DNA from 4 places in the Serratia sp. BNK-23 genome. Region 4 is predicted to be linked to each of the others. Evidence: predicted binding sites of a transcription regulator. Region 4 holds the regulator's gene; each other region holds the start of a gene.
What was found. Region 4 encodes Fur, which represses iron uptake genes when iron is present. Its sites were predicted from a motif close to ATAATAATGAGAACNACTATCAA; they were not measured.

Region 1 (4,110 bases), 2.4 Mb from region 4:
AGACTTTCTGCAGTTCCATCATGGCCACGAATTCGTTGGAAACCAGCTTGGTGGCCATGATGCTGCCAACCTGCAGGGCTTCGTGCTTAGGAATGCCCATGATCCAGGCGAACGGATAGAAGAAGTAACCGAGGATTTCCTGGAAGCTCAGGCCGAAAATGGCGCTGAACACACCGTTGAGCGCGGCGATCAGGGCGATGAAGCCAATCAGCATCGCGGCGACGATAATCGCTACTTTGAAGCCCGCCAGGATGTATTCACCCAGCATTTCAAAGAAGCTCTGGCCTTCGTGCAGGTTGCCGAGGTGCAGCTCTTCTTCTTTATTGGTGTCGTACGGGTTGACCAGCGACAGCACGATAAAGGTGCTGAACATGTTCAATACCAGCGCCGCCACCACGAACTTGGCGTCCAGCATGGTCATGTAGGCGCCGACGATGGACATGGAAACCGTAGACATCGCGGTCGCCGCCATGGTGTACATGCGCTTTTCCGACATCTTGCCCAGGATATCCTTGTAGGCGATGAAGTTTTCGGATTGCCCCAGGATCAGCGAGCTGACGGCGTTAAACGACTCCAGCTTGCCCATGCCGTTCACTTTCGACAGCACGGTGCCGATAATGCGGATGATGAACGGCAGCACCTTGATGTACTGCAGAATACCGATCAGCGCCGAAATGAAGACGATCGGGCACAGCACCTTCAGGAAGAAGAACGCCAGGCCTTTGTCGCCCATGCCGCCGAACACGAAATCAGTCCCTTGTCCCGCAAACCCGAGCAGTTTGTCAAACAGCGCGGCGAATCCTTTTACGAAGCCCAAACCCGCTTCCGAATGCAGGAAAAAGTAGGCCAGCAGTACTTCGATAACCAGTAGTTGAATAACATAGCGAATGCGGATGCTTTTACGATCGCGGCACACCAACAGGGCCAGGATCGCTACCACCACTATCGCCAACGCAAAGTGCGCAATATGGGACATGTTTGCTCCAAATTTGAGGCAGGCTGAATTTCGGCTGTCATTTTATGTAACGCTACGTTTAAAAACGAGACTTCTATTGCAAATATGGAAAATCATAGTGGGAGTTCTCCTAAAGTGTTGCGCAAAAGCATAAAAAATCAAGATGTTAAAGCAGCAATAGGAAATTCGTATTCTTGTGCTAACCTGTCTTTCAGGGGTATTGCAGCCAAAATCCCATCAGAAAAGCACGGAAATCGGCAAGCTCCGCGCTGAACCCTTCGATAAAACCGTTAATGTTGGCTATTACAGAGATAAGTTTTACCGCTCTAAATGCGCTTGATAATTATTATCATTTATATAGAGTGGAGATAAACGTAATTTCAGTAAGGGTTCAACATATGCTGAACAGTCGCGTGGTTGAAACCACCTCCGGTCGCTCCGCCAGAAAAATCAAACTCTCGCTCATGGGGCCCGCCTTCATCGCCGCTATCGGCTATATCGATCCCGGCAACTTCGCCACCAACATCCAGGCCGGCGCCTCATTCGGCTACAGCCTGCTGTGGGTGGTGGTTTGGGCCAACGTGATGGCGATGCTGATCCAGCTGTTGTCCGCCAAGCTGGGCATCGCCACCGGGAAAAATCTGGCCGAGCATATTCGCGATCGCTTTCCGCGGCCGGCGGTGTGGGCCTATTGGGTACAGGCGGAGATCATCGCCATGGCGACCGATCTGGCTGAGTTTATCGGCGCGGCGATCGGCTTCAAGCTGCTGCTCGGTGTCTCTCTGTTGCAGGGCGCAGTGCTGACCGGCATCGCCACCTTTTTAATTCTGATGCTGCAAAAACGCGGGCAAAAGCCGCTGGAGCTGGTGATCGGCGGGCTGTTGTTGTTCGTCGCCGCCGCTTACATCGTCGAGCTGGCTTTCTCCCAGCCGCAGTTGGCGCCGCTGCTGAAGGGGATGGCGCTGCCCGATTTGCCTAACGGCGATGCGGTATTCCTGGCTGCCGGGGTATTGGGCGCCACCATCATGCCGCACGTGATCTATCTGCATTCGTCGCTCACCCAAATCGGCGGCGAGCACGACAAGGCGGAACGCTATGCCGCCACCAAAGTCGACGTCGCCGTGGCTATGACCATCGCCGGTTTCGTTAATCTGGCGATGATGGCCACCGCCGCCGCCGCGTTTCATTTCAGCGGCCACAGCGGCATCGCCGATCTCGACGTGGCTTACCTGACGCTGCAACCGCTGCTCGGGCACGCCGCCGCCACCGTGTTCGGCCTGAGCCTGGTGGCCGCCGGCCTCTCTTCTACCGTGGTGGGCACGCTGGCGGGGCAGGTGGTGATGCAGGGGTTCGTGCGTTTCCATATTCCGCTGTGGCTGCGGCGCGCGGTGACCATGCTGCCGTCGTTTATCGTCATCATGTTGGGGATGGATGCGACGCGCATTCTGGTGCTGAGCCAGGTGCTGCTCAGCTTCGGCATTGCGCTGGCGCTGGTGCCGCTGCTGGCTTTCACCGGCAATCGGGCGCTGATGGGGGAAATGGTCAACGGCCCGCTGGTGCAAAATCTGGGCAAGCTGATCGTACTGGTGGTGGTGGGATTGAACGGCTACCTGTTGATCGGCAGCGTGCTGTAAGCGAAAACAGTGCGGGCCGGCGTTGCGCCGGCCCGTCGTTGTTAATCGCGGTCGTCATCGCCGTGGCGGCGCCAGCGATCGCGGTCATGATCGTGATGGTGCTTTTTCTCTTTCTTCCAGTGGTGCTTATCGTAGTGTTTGTCGTATTTACGATAGCGTCCTTCATGATAGTAATAGTGTTTACGCCAGTAGTCGCCATCGCGCCAGCGATAGCCGTCCCAGTAGTAACCGCGACGGCTGCGGTCGCCGAGATAACGGCCCTGATGGCCTTGCCACCAGTCGCGATCCCGCCAATCGTAACCATCCCAATAGCGGCCGCGGTTATCCTGATCGCCGATGCGCAATGAAACGCCCGGCATCAGATCGATGCTGATCCCTTCGGCATGCGCATGCTGTGCGGCGGGCAGTACCGTCGCCGCCAAAATGGCGGCCAAGAGCAGAGGTTTAAACATGGCTTCTCCTTCCCGCTTGCGCGGCCTGGCCGTTTGTCACTTTATGAAGCGCGTTCATCAGTTTAAAAGCGGCCTTATCGTTATTTTTGCTGCAATATCGGCATCATAGCGCCGGCGTATAGGGTTGAATCTGAGAGCCACTCTGAAAATGATGCAGGAGGTTAAGATTTGAGATTTTTCTGGAGTATCGCCGCTCGATTGAACGGCGGAATTTGTAAACGATTACAATAAGATGTTCTCGATCTGCGCGAGCTCTTCTTCACTGAAGTGACGATTGGCCAGCATGCCCACCGCGTCTTCTATCTGCGCATTCTTGCTGGCGCCGATCAGCACTGAGGTCACGCGATCGCCGCGCAGCACCCAGGCCAGCGCCATCTGCGACAGCTTCTGCCCGCGTTGCCGCGCCAGCGCATCGAGGCGGCGCACCTTGTCCAGTCGCTCGGCGGTCAGCTGCTCCGGCTGCAGGAAGCGGCTGCCGCTGGCGGCGCGAGAATCTTGCGGGATGCCGTGCAGGTAGCGATCGGTCAGCAGGCCGCCCGCCAGCGGCGAGAAGGCGATAGAGCCGACGCCATGTTCTTCCAGCGTATCCAGCAACGCCGTCTCCGGCCCGCGTTCCAACATCGAATACTTCGGTTGGTGGATCACGCACGGCGTGCCGAGCTGCTGCAGAATGTCGAAGGCCTGTCGCGCGCGCTCGGCCGGGTAGTTGGACAGGCCGACATACAGCGCTTTGCCCTGGCGCACCAGCAGATCCAGCGCCGCCATGGTTTCTTCCAGCGGCGTGTCCGGATCCGGCCGATGATGATAAAAGATATCCACATACTCCAACCCCATGCGCCTCAGGCTCTGATCGAGGCTGGCGACCAGGTACTTTTTCGAGCCCCAATCACCGTAGGGGCCGGGCCACATGGTGTAACCGGCTTTGGAGGAGACGATCAGCTCATCGCGCCAGGCCCGCAGATCGGCGTTGAGAATGCGTCCAAAGTTCTCCTCGGCGGCGCCGGGCGGCGGGCCGTAGTTATTGGCCAGATCGAAATGGGTAATGCCGCGATCGAAGGCGCAGCGGATC
Region 2 (4,110 bases), 1.6 Mb from region 4:
TGGCGCAGAACATCGTCAACTGGCGCGACGAGAACGGCCGCTTCAGCAACCGTGAACAGCTGCTGAAGGTCAGCCGTCTGGGGCCGAAGGCCTTCGAACAGTGCGCCGGCTTCCTGCGTATCAACCACGGCGACAACCCGCTGGATGCTTCTACCGTTCACCCGGAAGCCTATCCGGTGGTGCAACGCATCCTGGCCGCCACCGAGCAGGCGCTGCAGGATCTGATGGGCAACGCCTCCGCAGTGCGCAGCCTGAAAGCGGTTGATTTCACCGACGACAAGTTCGGCGTGCCGACGGTCACCGACATTCTGAAAGAGCTGGAGAAGCCGGGCCGTGACCCGCGTCCGGAATTCAAAACCGCCACCTTCGCCGAAGGCGTGGAAACCCTCAACGATCTGCAGCCGGGCATGATCCTGGAAGGCTCGGTGACCAACGTCACCAACTTCGGCGCCTTCGTGGATATCGGCGTGCATCAGGACGGCCTGGTGCACATCTCCTCGCTGGCGGACAAATTCGTCGAAGATCCGCACACCGTGGTGAAAGCCGGCGACATCGTCAAAGTGAAGGTGATGGAAGTCGATCTGCAGCGTAAACGCATTGCGCTGAGCATGCGCCTGGATGAGCAACCGGGCGAGGGTTCACCGCGTCGCGGCGGCAACGCGCCTGCCCAGACGCGCGACAACGCCAACCGTTCGGCAGGCGGCAACAAGGCCAAACCGCGCAACGCGGCGCCGGCCGGCAACAGCGCCATGGGCGACGCGCTGGCGGCGGCATTCGGCAAGAAACGCTAAGTCGGAACCGACAGGGCGGAGCCTGCTCCGCCCTTTCCGATGAATAAAACTTGCGGCATTTTTTTGACCCGTCTCAATAAACCTTCATCTTTTTATTTCCCGTTGCTGCGTGACCGCCCTCCCATTGTTAAAGCGGCAAACATCCCTTCTGCAGCCGTTTATTAACAACGTCGTTAACACGCATTTTTCATTTTGCGAATTGTGAGCGAAACACAAATGGTTACCGCTCGCATTACGGCGGAATAATGTTATTGAATTGCCTTTCATCAGAAATAAATAAGGGAAAAACGCCATCAATATTTGCAAACGAGAAAACTCGGCTACAAATACGCAACTGATTTAACTCACCATTCTCATTTGTCGCCGAGTAAAAGCAGTGGTAAAACGGGGCTTATCAAGACGACACAACCAAAAACTGTCGACGCCATAATAATTGGTTACAATACCCCTACTTTTTGTATTGAACGCGATAATGATAATTACTATTATTTGCGCTCACTTTATTGCATGACCTTATGGATGAATACCGCCGACGGCGTGGCATTTTCGCCGGCAACGTCCAATTATCATCAGCCCGATGTTCATCGGCACCCGGAAGGTTAATCACATGCAGCTTCAACCTAAACACACATATAAGATTGTCGGCTTTTCCGGTGAAATTGCGCCGGCCTACCGCCAGAAACTGTTATCGCTCGGCATGCTGCCCGGCTCTTCGTTCGACGTGGTGCGCGTCGCGCCGCTGGGCGATCCGATAGAAATAAAAACCCGCCGCGTCAGCCTGGTGCTGCGCAGGAAGGATCTGGCGCTGCTGCAGCTCGACGGCCAGTCCTGAACCGGCGCACCTCCATTTGCCGACGCGTCCTTGCGCCGGCGCGGCTCTCCTTGAAGACGACACGCAGAACTATGAAAAAACTCACCATCGGCTTAATCGGTAACCCGAACTCCGGCAAAACCACGCTGTTCAACCAGCTGACCGGCGCACGCCAACGGGTCGGTAACTGGGCGGGCGTGACGGTCGAACGCAAAGAAGGCCATTTCACTACCCCGCAGTCCGACGTGCGGCTGGTCGATTTGCCCGGCACCTACTCCCTGACCACCATTTCAGAGCAAACCTCGCTCGATGAGCAGATCGCCTGCCACTACATTTTGAGCGGCGACGCCGATCTGCTGATCAACGTGGTCGACGCCTCCAACCTGGAGCGCAATCTCTACCTGACGCTGCAGCTGCTGGAGCTGGGCATTCCCTGCATCGTGGCGCTGAACATGCTCGACATCGCCAAAAGCCAGCATATCGATATCGACGTCGCCGCGCTGTCGGCACGCCTCGGCTGCCCGGTAGTGCCGATGATCTCCACCCGCGCCGACGGCATCGGCGTGCTGAAACAGATGATCGACAATCATCGCCTCAACGAACAGCAGGCGTTGGTAAACTACCCGCCGTTGCTGCTGAAAGCGGTCGCCACGCTGAGCGATGCCATGCCGCAAACGCTACCGGCGGTGCAACGCCGCTGGCTGGCATTGCAGATGCTGGAAGGCGACATCTACAGCCACCGGCTGGCCGGTCCCGCCGTCGCGCTGTTGCCTGCGGCCATTCTGGCGTTGCAACAGCAGCAGCAAGAAGACCCGGCGCTGGTGATCGCCGACGCGCGCTACCAGTCTATCGCCACCCTGAGCGACGCGGTCAGCAACTCGCAGCAGGCGATGCCCAACCGCCTGACCGACATGCTGGATAAAGTGATCCTCAACCGCTGGCTGGGCGTACCGATCTTCCTGTTGGTGATGTACCTGATGTTCCTGCTGGCGATCAACATCGGCGGCGCGCTGCAGCCGATCTTCGATATCGGCTCGGCGGCGATCTTCATTCAGGGCATTCAGTGGCTCGGCTACACCCTGCACTTCCCCGACTGGCTGACCGTTTTCCTGGCGCAGGGCGTCGGCGGCGGCATCAACACCGTGCTGCCGCTGGTGCCGCAGATCGGCATGATGTACCTGTTCCTGTCGTTCCTGGAAGACTCCGGCTACATGGCGCGTGCGGCGTTCGTGATGGATCGCCTGATGCAGGCGCTCGGGCTGCCGGGCAAATCCTTTGTGCCGCTGATCGTCGGTTTCGGCTGCAACGTACCGTCCATCATGGGCGCCCGCACGCTGGACGCCCAACGCGAGCGCCTGATCACCATCATGATGGCGCCGTTCATGTCTTGCGGCGCCCGGCTGGCGATCTTCGCGGTGTTTGCCGCCGCCTTCTTTGGCCAGGACGGCGCAGGGGTGGTGTTCTCGCTGTACATGCTCGGCATCGCGGTGGCGATCCTCACCGGCCTGGTACTCAAATACACCCTCATGCGCGGCGAAGCCTCGCCGTTCGTGATGGAGCTGCCGGTTTACCACGTGCCGCACCTGAAAAGCCTGCTGCTGCAAACCTGGCAGCGGTTGAAAGGCTTCGTGTTGCGCGCCGGTAAGGTGATCGTGGTGGCCAGCATATTCATCGGCGGCCTGAACAGCTTCTCGTTCAGCGGCAAAACGGTCGACAACATCAACGACTCCGCGCTGGCCACGGTTTCCAAGGTGCTGACGCCGTTGCTGCAGCCGATGGGCGTCCACCGCGATAACTGGCAGGCCACCGTCGGCCTGGTGACCGGCGCGATGGCGAAAGAAGTGGTGGTCGGCACGCTGAATACGCTGTATACCGCCGAGCACATCAACAAAGAGGCATTCGACGCCGCCAACTTCAACCTGCTCGATGAGCTGGGCGGCGCGCTGCAGGAAACCTGGGACGGCCTGAAAAACACCTTCAGCCTGAGCGTGCTGTCCAACCCGATCGAAGCCAGCAAGGGCGACGGCGAGATGGGCGTCGGCTCGATGGGCGTGATGAGCAGCAAATTCGGCTCCGGCATCTCCGCCTACAGCTATCTGATCTTCGTGCTGCTGTATGTGCCCTGCGTCTCGGTGATGGGCGCCATCGCCCGCGAATCGAGCCGCGGCTGGATGACATTCTCCATCCTGTGGGGGCTGAACGTGGCCTACTCGCTGGCGACGCTGTTCTACCAAGCGGCGACCTTCAACCAACATCCGCAGTATAGCCTGACGGCGATCCTGGCGGTGCTGCTGGTGAATCTGCTGGTGCTGTTCGGCCTGCGCCGGGCGCGCAGCCGCGTCACGGTGCACCTGGGCAACGCCACGCCGGCGGCCTGTTGTCAGGGCGCCAAAGGGAGCTGTCACTGATGGCCGGGCTGCTGCAGGTGCGCGATGCGCTGGCGCTGCGCGGCAGCGCCCAGGCGCAGCAGCTCAGCCAATCGCTGGCGACGCCGCTGCCGCTGGTGCA
Region 3 (4,110 bases), 2.4 Mb from region 4:
CAGCCACAGCCGGCTGCCTTCGGCGTTAACGCCCAGCGCGCGCGCCGTGTCATCGCCCATTTCCAGCAGCTGCAGCCGTTTGCCCATCAGCAGCGCGGCCGCGGCCGCCAGCACGATGAACGCCGTGGCGGGCTGGGCTTTTTGCCAGGTCATGCCGTTGAGCGAACCGGCCTGCCACATGGCGGCGTCCATGGCGCGCTCGAGCGAGGCGGTGATGATCAGCCAGGTGTTGGTGGAGACCAGCACCGCGCTTATGGCGATGCCGACGATGATCAACCGGAAGCCGGCGATGCCTTGCCGCCAGGCCAGCAGATAGATGGCCAGCGCGGCGAGAATGCCGCCGGCCAGCGCGCCGCCGGCGATGTAATAGTAGCCGCCGTTGAACAGGGTGATGGCGATCAGCGCGCCGGTGTAAGCCCCCATGTTAAAGCCGATCACGTCCGGGCTGCCGAGCGGGTTGCGGATAATCGACTGGAAGATGGCGCCGCTCATGCCGAGCGCGGCGCCTAACAGCAGCGCCATGGCGATGCGCGGCAAGCGCCATTGGGTGACCACGGTGACCAGGTTTTTCGGCGCCTCGCCGGTCAGCGCGGCAAAAACCTGCTCCAGCGAAAGTTGCAGCGTGCCGTAGCACAGGGCGGCGACGGCCATCGCCAGACACAGCGCCAACAGTGAAAGGTTGACCAGCAGCAGGCGCAGCGGCAGGCGCCCGTTGATGACGCCGTCCGGGCGGCCGATATGCAGCGTATGCGGCAGACTCATCACAGACCCCCCAGCGTTTTCTTGCGGCGCACCAGCCAGATCAGCACCGGCGCGCCGATGAAGGCCGCCACGATGGAAACCCGCAGTTCACCGGCCGCCAGCAAGCGGCCGACCACGTCGGCGCACAGCAGTAAAATCGGCGCCAGCAGCATGGAGTAGGGCAGGATCCAGCGCTGGTCGGGGCCGACCCACCAGCGGGCGATATGCGGCACCATCAGGCCGATGAAACTGATCGGGCCGACGGTGGCGGTTGCCGCGCCGCACAGCAGCGTGATGGCGATCACCGCGATCATCTGAGTAAGCACCACGCGTGCGCCGAGTGCGATAGCCAGATCTTCCCCCATGCCGATGGTATTCAGCGGCCGGGCGATGAGCAGCGTCAGCAGGCAGCCGAGCAAAATGGCGGGGGCGGTGACCGGCAGCGTGGACAGCGTGCGGATATCCAGCGTGCCAGCCTGCCAGAAGCGCAGTTGGTCGAAGGTTTGCGGATCGATCAGCGACAGCCCGGTGGTGATGCCGAGCAGCACCGCGCCGATAGCCACGCCGGCCAGCGTCAGCCGCACCGGGTTGATGCGCCCGCCCGCCAGCGTGCCGATCAGGTAGACCAGCAGGGTGGTGAGGGCTGCGCCGGCAAAGGCGTAGGCCATGTAGCTTTCGGTGGTGGCGGCGCCGAAAAACATGATGCCGATGACCACGGCGAAGCTGGCGCCGGCGTTGATGCCGAGCACGCCGGGATCGGCCAGCGGGTTGCGCGTCAGCGCCTGAATCAGCGCGCCGGCGGCGCCGAGCGCCATGCCGGCCAGGATGCCCGCCAGCGTACGGGGCACCCGGGCATTGAGAATGATGGTGCTGTCGGAACCGCTCGCGGCGCCCTGCAGGCTGAGCCAGACGGTATGGAAGGGGATGGCTTTGGAACCCAGCATCAGGCTGGCCATGATGCACAGCAGCAACAGCGCCAAACCGATACCGAACCCGGCGATGCGTTTGAAGCCACTGGCGTAAGCTGCGTGCGGTGCGGACGAAAGCGTCCGCTCAGTCGGAGTGGGTACGTTCACACCGGTAACTCCTGTATGATTTTTATTCTCATTGTTATTTGCGTTCATGCGGGGCAATAGTAGCACGAGTTTACGCCCGCATGCACCCGCCGGTTGGTGGCAAAGGTGCGTGGACAATGTTAATAACTATTGATATTTCAATTGATTGAATGTGAACGTTCGCCCCGCTTGCGGAAAGTGTCGGCAGGGGGCTGACCTGCCGACGGCGTGATTCAGGGCTTTTTGAACAACCGTTCGATTTGATTCAGCATGTTGGTGGCGCTGTAGTAATCGAGGCGGAAGGTGTCGTTGCCGACGGCGTAGACGTGCCGCTGTTCCACCGGCTCCAGATGTTTGAGGAACGGGTTGGTCAGCACCTCTTGCACTTTGCGCTCATTGGTGGCGAACAGGATCAGGGTTTTGCCATTCAGACCTTCGGCCATTTTTTCGCCGGAGATCTGGATGATGTCATGGCGTTTACCCATGCTGGTGTTGCCTTTGGCGCTTTCCGGCGGGGTGGCCAGTTGGAAGCCGAGCTGGGTCAGCAGTTTGCCCTGGGCAGAACCCGGCGTCCACAGCATGGCCTCGCGGCCGTTGTCGGCATACACCAGCGGAGTGGTGGGCTGCGGCGGCAGCGCGATCGCCTGTTTCACTTGCTCCACGCGCTGCTCGAAACGATCTTCCGCCTGTTTGGCGCCGGCTTCATGACCGGTGATCTCGCCGAGCTCGCTGGCCAGCTGTTGCCAGCTTTTGTCGCCATAGTCGAGCACCAGAGTCGGCGCAATGGCGGACAGCTGGTCATAAAGTTTCAACGCCGAATCACCGCCGGTCGCGGCGACGACGATCAAATCCGGCGCGGCGGCGGCGACGGCCTCGGCATTGGGCTCCACCTGGTACAGCCGCTCGACGTGGCGCTGTTTGGCCACCTCGCTCCACTGGGTAAAGAAACCTTGTTTATCGGCCACCAGGGGATTTGGGCTGGTGGCGGCGCTGGCGACCACCGGGGCGTCGATAGCCAACAGCGTGCCGGTGATGGTGACGCTGGTGGACACGATGCGCTGCGGCGGTTTTTCCAGCGTGAATTTCCCTTTGACGCTGTCGATGGTGCGCGGCCAACTGCCGTCGGCTGCGGGGGCGGACGGTTTCTGTCCGTCGCTCTTGTCGTCCGGGCCGCAGCCGCTGAGCAACAGGCTGGAAGTGGCGATAAATGCAATGAACAGCTGGCGTAAGGATAGGGTCATGAGCGGGCTCTTTCTTTCCTTGAACTAAGGCGTATCAATCCGGCGGCGGATTGGCTGCGTGGTGGATGCCGGCTAATTTACCATTCAAGCCGCCAAAATGATAACCATTCGTATCTCAGCGCGTGGTGAAGGAAAGAATAGAAAGAAGAAGCGGAGTGACAGAAACGAAAAAAGCGCCAAAAGGCGCTTTTTTCTGAATTGGTGGGTCGTGCAGGATTGATTCGGCCTGTGGCCTCACCCTGCGGGCAACGCTGCGCGTTGTCGTATCGCTGCGCGATGCTCGAACCTCTACGGCTATCCGCCTATTTCATAGACGGCCCCTTCGGGCCAGCGCAAGCGCTGTTCAAAAGCATGAATGCTTTTGTCTTATCCTGCACGATTCGGTGAACTCTGTCGGCAAGAAGATGAAGTCGGGAGCAGGTGGCGCAGAAACGAAAAAAGCGCCAAAAGGCGCTTTTTTCTGAATTGGTGGGTCGTGCAGGATTCGAACCTGCGACCAATTGATTAAAAGTCAACTGCTCTACCAACTGAGCTAACGACCCGCAGAAGTGGTGGGTGATGACGGGCTCGAACCGCCGACCCCCTCCGTGTAAAGGAGATGCTCTACCAACTGAGCTAATCACCCACTTCAGGACTTCCAGGTTACTGCTAAACGAGAGAATGATGGTGGGTGATGACGGGCTCGAACCGCCGACCCCCTCCGTGTAAAGGAGATGCTCTACCAACTGAGCTAATCACCCTCATTCGTTCTCATTTTTTCTCAACAAGATGGTGGGCGATGACGGGCTCGAACCGCCGACCCCCTCCGTGTAAAGGAGATGCTCTACCAACTGAGCTAATCGCCCCGTCTTGTTGGAGTCGCATTATAGGGATAGTTCAAAGTGAGTCAACGGTTTTTAAAATGATTTCAATCGTTCGCCGCAAATTTAGGCAGGGCGCGATAATAATCGCCAGCAGCGCCGATTCTTTGCGCGATGCTATGCGAAACTCGCCGCAAAACGCGCGAAATCGACCGGCGCAATATCGTGTCGGCGTTGAGGAATTAGCGCGTGGTGATACAATGTCGTCCACTC
Region 4 (4,110 bases):
GGTTCGATATCCTGCTGCTGGGTATCCCGACCTGGTACTACGGTGAAGCGCAGTGTGACTGGGACGATTTCTTCCCGACGCTGGAAGAAGTCGATTTCAACGGCAAACTGGTGGCGCTGTTCGGCTGCGGCGACCAGGAAGACTACGCGGAATACTTCTGTGACGCGATGGGCACCATCCGCGACATCATCGAACCGCGCGGCGCGGCCATCGTGGGCCACTGGCCGACCAAAGGCTACCACTTCGAAGCTTCCAAAGGCCTGGCGGACGACAACCACTTCATCGGTCTGGCGATCGACGAAGACCGTCAGCCGGAGCTGACCAACGAGCGCGTCGACGCCTGGGTCAAACAGATTGTCGAAGAGCTGAGCCTGGCCGATATCGTCGGCTAAACGCCGGGACTGGCGAAAGGTTGAACAAAGGCCCTGTAAAGTGCATAGTGTGCCGACAGGGCCGTCATCGGCAACAGGGATTGCTGCGATAGAAGCTACAGATTTGTAACTTCCCACCCCGTCACGGTAGACTGAGATATCGGTTTATCCCATCCATCAAGGCGTTGCATGCAAAACATGCAATAGTGCAATTATATCTTTGTTAACAACCGGCGGTTTCCATTTAGTACAACCGGTTCTATAATGAGACGCATTAACTCTTTGTGCCGACCGATGCCACAGGCGAGTACGCCTCAACTTGATTAGCATAGTAACAGGACTGAATTCGCATGACCGACAACAACATCGCATTGAAGAAGGCCGGCTTAAAAGTCACGCTTCCGCGACTCAAAATCCTGGAAGTACTGCAAAATCCGGAATGCCATCACGTCAGTGCGGAAGATTTGTACAAAAAACTGATTGATATGGGCGAAGAGATCGGCCTGGCAACGGTTTATCGCGTACTGAACCAGTTTGACGATGCGGGCATTGTGACACGTCACAACTTCGAAGGCGGCAAGTCCGTGTTCGAGCTGACCCAACAGCATCACCACGATCACCTGATTTGCCTGGACTGCGGCAAAGTGATCGAATTCAGCGACGAATCCATCGAAGTGCGCCAGCGTGATATCGCCAAGCAGCACGGCATCAAGCTTACCAACCACAGTCTGTACCTGTACGGCCACTGTGAAACCGGTGACTGCCGCGAAGACGAATCGCTGCACGACAAGAAATAAGCCTCACCGGCTATGAGAAACCGCCTCACATTGAGGCGGTTTTTTTATGCCCGCCGTACAACGGGCAAAAAAATCCCCGGGCAAGCCGGGGAAAGATCATGTCATGAAATACTACAATTGCAGCGGCACTGCGACTCCACGTACTGCTCTCACTTCAACATCCGCCCCACGCCGGCACGCGCGGGGGCGAACGCATTCCCCCTTCGTTAAGCGGCCCGCCGCCATGACGACAGGCCGATGTGCCGGGCTTAGACCTTCTCGGCGCGGCTGTAACGTTTACCGTCCGGGCTGACCGAGCGCACCTGTACTTCGCCGGAGACCGCCGGTTTGGCCTTGGCATCATAGCGCTGCCACTGCTTACCGCCGTCGGTGGAGTACTCGATGCCCAATCCCGGCAGCGCGATATTCGCTTCCAGCTTGCCGCCCGCCACGCGCGCGCCCGGCACCGGCAGACGGTAAGCGACGCCGCCTTTGTCCAGCTTGGCCAGTTCTCGTTGGCCCAGGATATTGGCGAAGCGCAACCAGTCTTTCTCCAGCGCCTTGGTGTCGACAAAGTGGGTTTCCCCGCCTTTGTATTCACGGCCGGCGCGATAGTCCTGCTCCCAACCGGCTCGGTGCCAGGCGCGTTCCGCCACCGACAGCGCGCGCGGGAAGATCATGTATTCCATCTGCGGATCGGTGCGCTGGGTTTCGCTCCACAGCTGAGCGGACAGACCGTAGGCGCCCGGCCACGGCTTGTCGCTTTTGGCGTTAAAGTGGTTGCCGTCGCGGTCGACCGAGGTTTCCGCGTTCTGCGGCATGTTGTCCGGCGCGAAGCTGAACACCTTGCGCTCGTCGCTGAAGCGGGTGCCCCAGTAGTAACCACGCTCGTCCGGGTTCACCTCGTAAGGGAAGTCCATGTAGACGTAGTCCGGGTTGGAGACCACCACTTCATACCCTTTGTTGGCCCAGTCGTTGACGCTATCGAAACCGCCCCAATACAACGTATCCCAGAAGTTGACGCCCACGCGCGAGGTGGCGAACGCCTTTGCGTTCTCGGCGTCTTTCAAGCCGTCTTGCCAGGCCTGCATTCTGTCGATGCCGTGCGCCTTCACCAGCTTGCTGACCTCCTGGCCGAAGTAGCTCGGCAGGTGTTCCATGTCGGCCACCTTGCCTTCTTTGATCATCGTCTGGCAAACCTGCGACTTGGCCCACGGCTTGTCTTCGTTGCTCTGGTCGATGATGCCTTTACCCGGCTCCGGTTTCGCCTTGTCGGTATAGCCGGCGCCCAGGCGGATGTTTTTCGCCTCATCGCCGCCGAAGTGCCAGGTTTTGATCGGCTGCCCGGCTTCTTTATGCATCTGGGCAATCTCGCCAATCACCTTGTCGACAAAGCGCTGGGAGGAATCCAGGCACGGGTTCAGGTAGCTCTGGCGGTTAAAGAACTGCACCGAGGTGGTATTGGAGGTATCGGTCGGATCCACCAGGCGGAACTCGTTGGCCTCCTGCTCTTTGCCGGCGGCATGCAGTTTCTTGTAGCGCGCTTCCATAGAGACCACCGCCGCGCGGGCGTGCGCCGGCATGTCGATCTCCGGGATCACCTCAATCTGGCGCGCCTGGGCGTATTTGATGATGTCGATATAGTCCTGACGGCTGAAGAAGCCGCCGTAGACGTCCGGCCCCTGGCCGTACTGCGGCAGCAAGCAGGTGGTTTCGCTCAGATCGTGGCAGCGCTGGCCGCCGACCTCCGTCAGCTCCGGCAAACCGGGGATCTCGATGCGCCAGCCTTCGTCATCGCTCAGGTGGAAGTGGAATTTATTGAGCTTGTAAGCCGCCATCTGATCCAGCAGACGCAACACCGCGTCCTTCTTATGGAAGTTGCGCGCCACGTCAAGGAAAATGCCGCGATACTGGAAGCGCGGCGCATCGCTGGCGTCCAGCGTGGCGATCTTGCCGCTGCCGTCGCTCGGCACTAACGACAGGATCGACTGCAACCCGTAGAACACCCCGGCCTGATCGAAGCCGATCACCCGCGCCTCTTTCTTACCGATTTTCAGCTCATAGGCACCCGACACCGCCATCGCGCCTTTAAACTTGCCCGGCTGGATGTCGGTCTTGATCGGGTAACCGTTGGCCTGAACCGGCACGCCCAGCAGCGCGAAACGCTGGTTGACGACGTCCGCCGCCGGCTTGACCAGCGTGCTCAGATCCGGCGATACCCCTTTGCGCAGGTCGGCGTCCTGTGCGTGCACTTTCACCTGCATCGGTGTCGGCACGATCTGGCCGCGCAGCGCGCCGGCGGGCAGCGTCTGCAGATCGGCATTGCTGACAAAGCGCGAAGCCGGCGTCATCAGAATGTTTTTGTCGTCCTTGGTGCGCTTCCACTGATCGCCGGTGAACGGCGCCACGAACTGGTCCAGGTTTTCGGTGTCGGTATTCGCCAGCATTTTCGGCTTGGCGTCGCCGGAGGTGGCATACCAGCGCGGCAGGAAGTCGTTTCTGAACAGCTGCCAGTATTCGGCGACCACCGGGATTTCCACCGCCTTGCCGGCAGGGAAACCGCTGAATTTGGCGGTCGGCTCCAGCTTGTACAGATCGCCGGTCAGATGCGCGATCTTGAACTGATCGTTATCCACCCGCAAGGTCTGGCGCGGGCTGTGGAAATAGATGACCCAGTCCTTGCCGTCGATCGCCTGCCCGTCGTTGCTGAGGGTGAACAACACCCGGTTGCATGAGGCCCAGTCGGCGCCCAGCGCCGCGCAATCCACGCCGTTTTCGCCGGCGCGGTTATCCAGCATTTTCACGTTCAGCTTCAGCTGGCTCAGCTGATCCACCAGCTGTTGATCGGCCATGGCATTACCCATGCCGCCCAGGAATCCCATCGTTGCCGTCAAAGCGGCCAGTGCGCTCAGTTTGAATGCGTTCATCTTCTCGTCCTTCTTAATTATTGTTATCGCGAATTT

Region 1: ACMGF9_RS06220 (Nramp family divalent metal transporter) is a predicted target of Fur. The motif match lies at 1,292-1,314, and genes of this name have one in related genera.
Region 2: feoA (ferrous iron transporter A) is a predicted target of Fur. The motif match lies at 1,258-1,280, and genes of this name have one in related genera.
Region 3: fepD (Fe(3+)-siderophore ABC transporter permease) is a predicted target of Fur. The motif match lies at 1,833-1,855, and genes of this name have one in related genera.

Annotation. Positions count from the first base shown of each region.
Region 1 covers NZ_CP179900.1:1,318,651-1,322,760, forward strand. Annotated here, with positions in the region: gene ACMGF9_RS06215 (NupC/NupG family nucleoside CNT transporter) at 1-976, opposite strand, end outside; gene ACMGF9_RS06220 (Nramp family divalent metal transporter) at 1,354-2,589, shown strand; gene ACMGF9_RS06225 (DUF2502 domain-containing protein) at 2,631-3,041, opposite strand; gene mgrA (L-glyceraldehyde 3-phosphate reductase) at 3,264-4,110, opposite strand, start outside.
Region 2 covers NZ_CP179900.1:147,382-151,491, reverse strand. Annotated here, with positions in the region: gene ACMGF9_RS00640 (Tex family protein) at 1-791, shown strand, start outside; gene feoA (ferrous iron transporter A) at 1,399-1,623, shown strand; gene feoB (Fe(2+) transporter permease subunit FeoB) at 1,695-4,010, shown strand; gene ACMGF9_RS00625 (FeoC-like transcriptional regulator) at 4,010-4,110, shown strand, end outside.
Region 3 covers NZ_CP179900.1:1,311,354-1,315,463, forward strand. Annotated here, with positions in the region: gene fepG (iron-enterobactin ABC transporter permease) at 1-762, opposite strand, end outside; gene fepD (Fe(3+)-siderophore ABC transporter permease) at 762-1,817, opposite strand; gene fepB (Fe2+-enterobactin ABC transporter substrate-binding protein) at 2,030-3,037, opposite strand; tRNA gene ACMGF9_RS06175 (tRNA-Lys) at 3,504-3,579, opposite strand; tRNA gene ACMGF9_RS06180 (tRNA-Val) at 3,587-3,662, opposite strand; tRNA gene ACMGF9_RS06185 (tRNA-Val) at 3,702-3,777, opposite strand; tRNA gene ACMGF9_RS06190 (tRNA-Val) at 3,807-3,882, opposite strand.
Region 4 covers NZ_CP179900.1:3,703,955-3,708,064, forward strand. Annotated here, with positions in the region: gene fldA (flavodoxin FldA) at 1-392, shown strand, start outside; gene fur (ferric iron uptake transcriptional regulator) at 722-1,168, shown strand; gene ACMGF9_RS17685 (beta-N-acetylhexosaminidase) at 1,417-4,074, opposite strand; gene chiQ (ChiQ/YbfN family lipoprotein) at 4,088-4,110, opposite strand, start outside.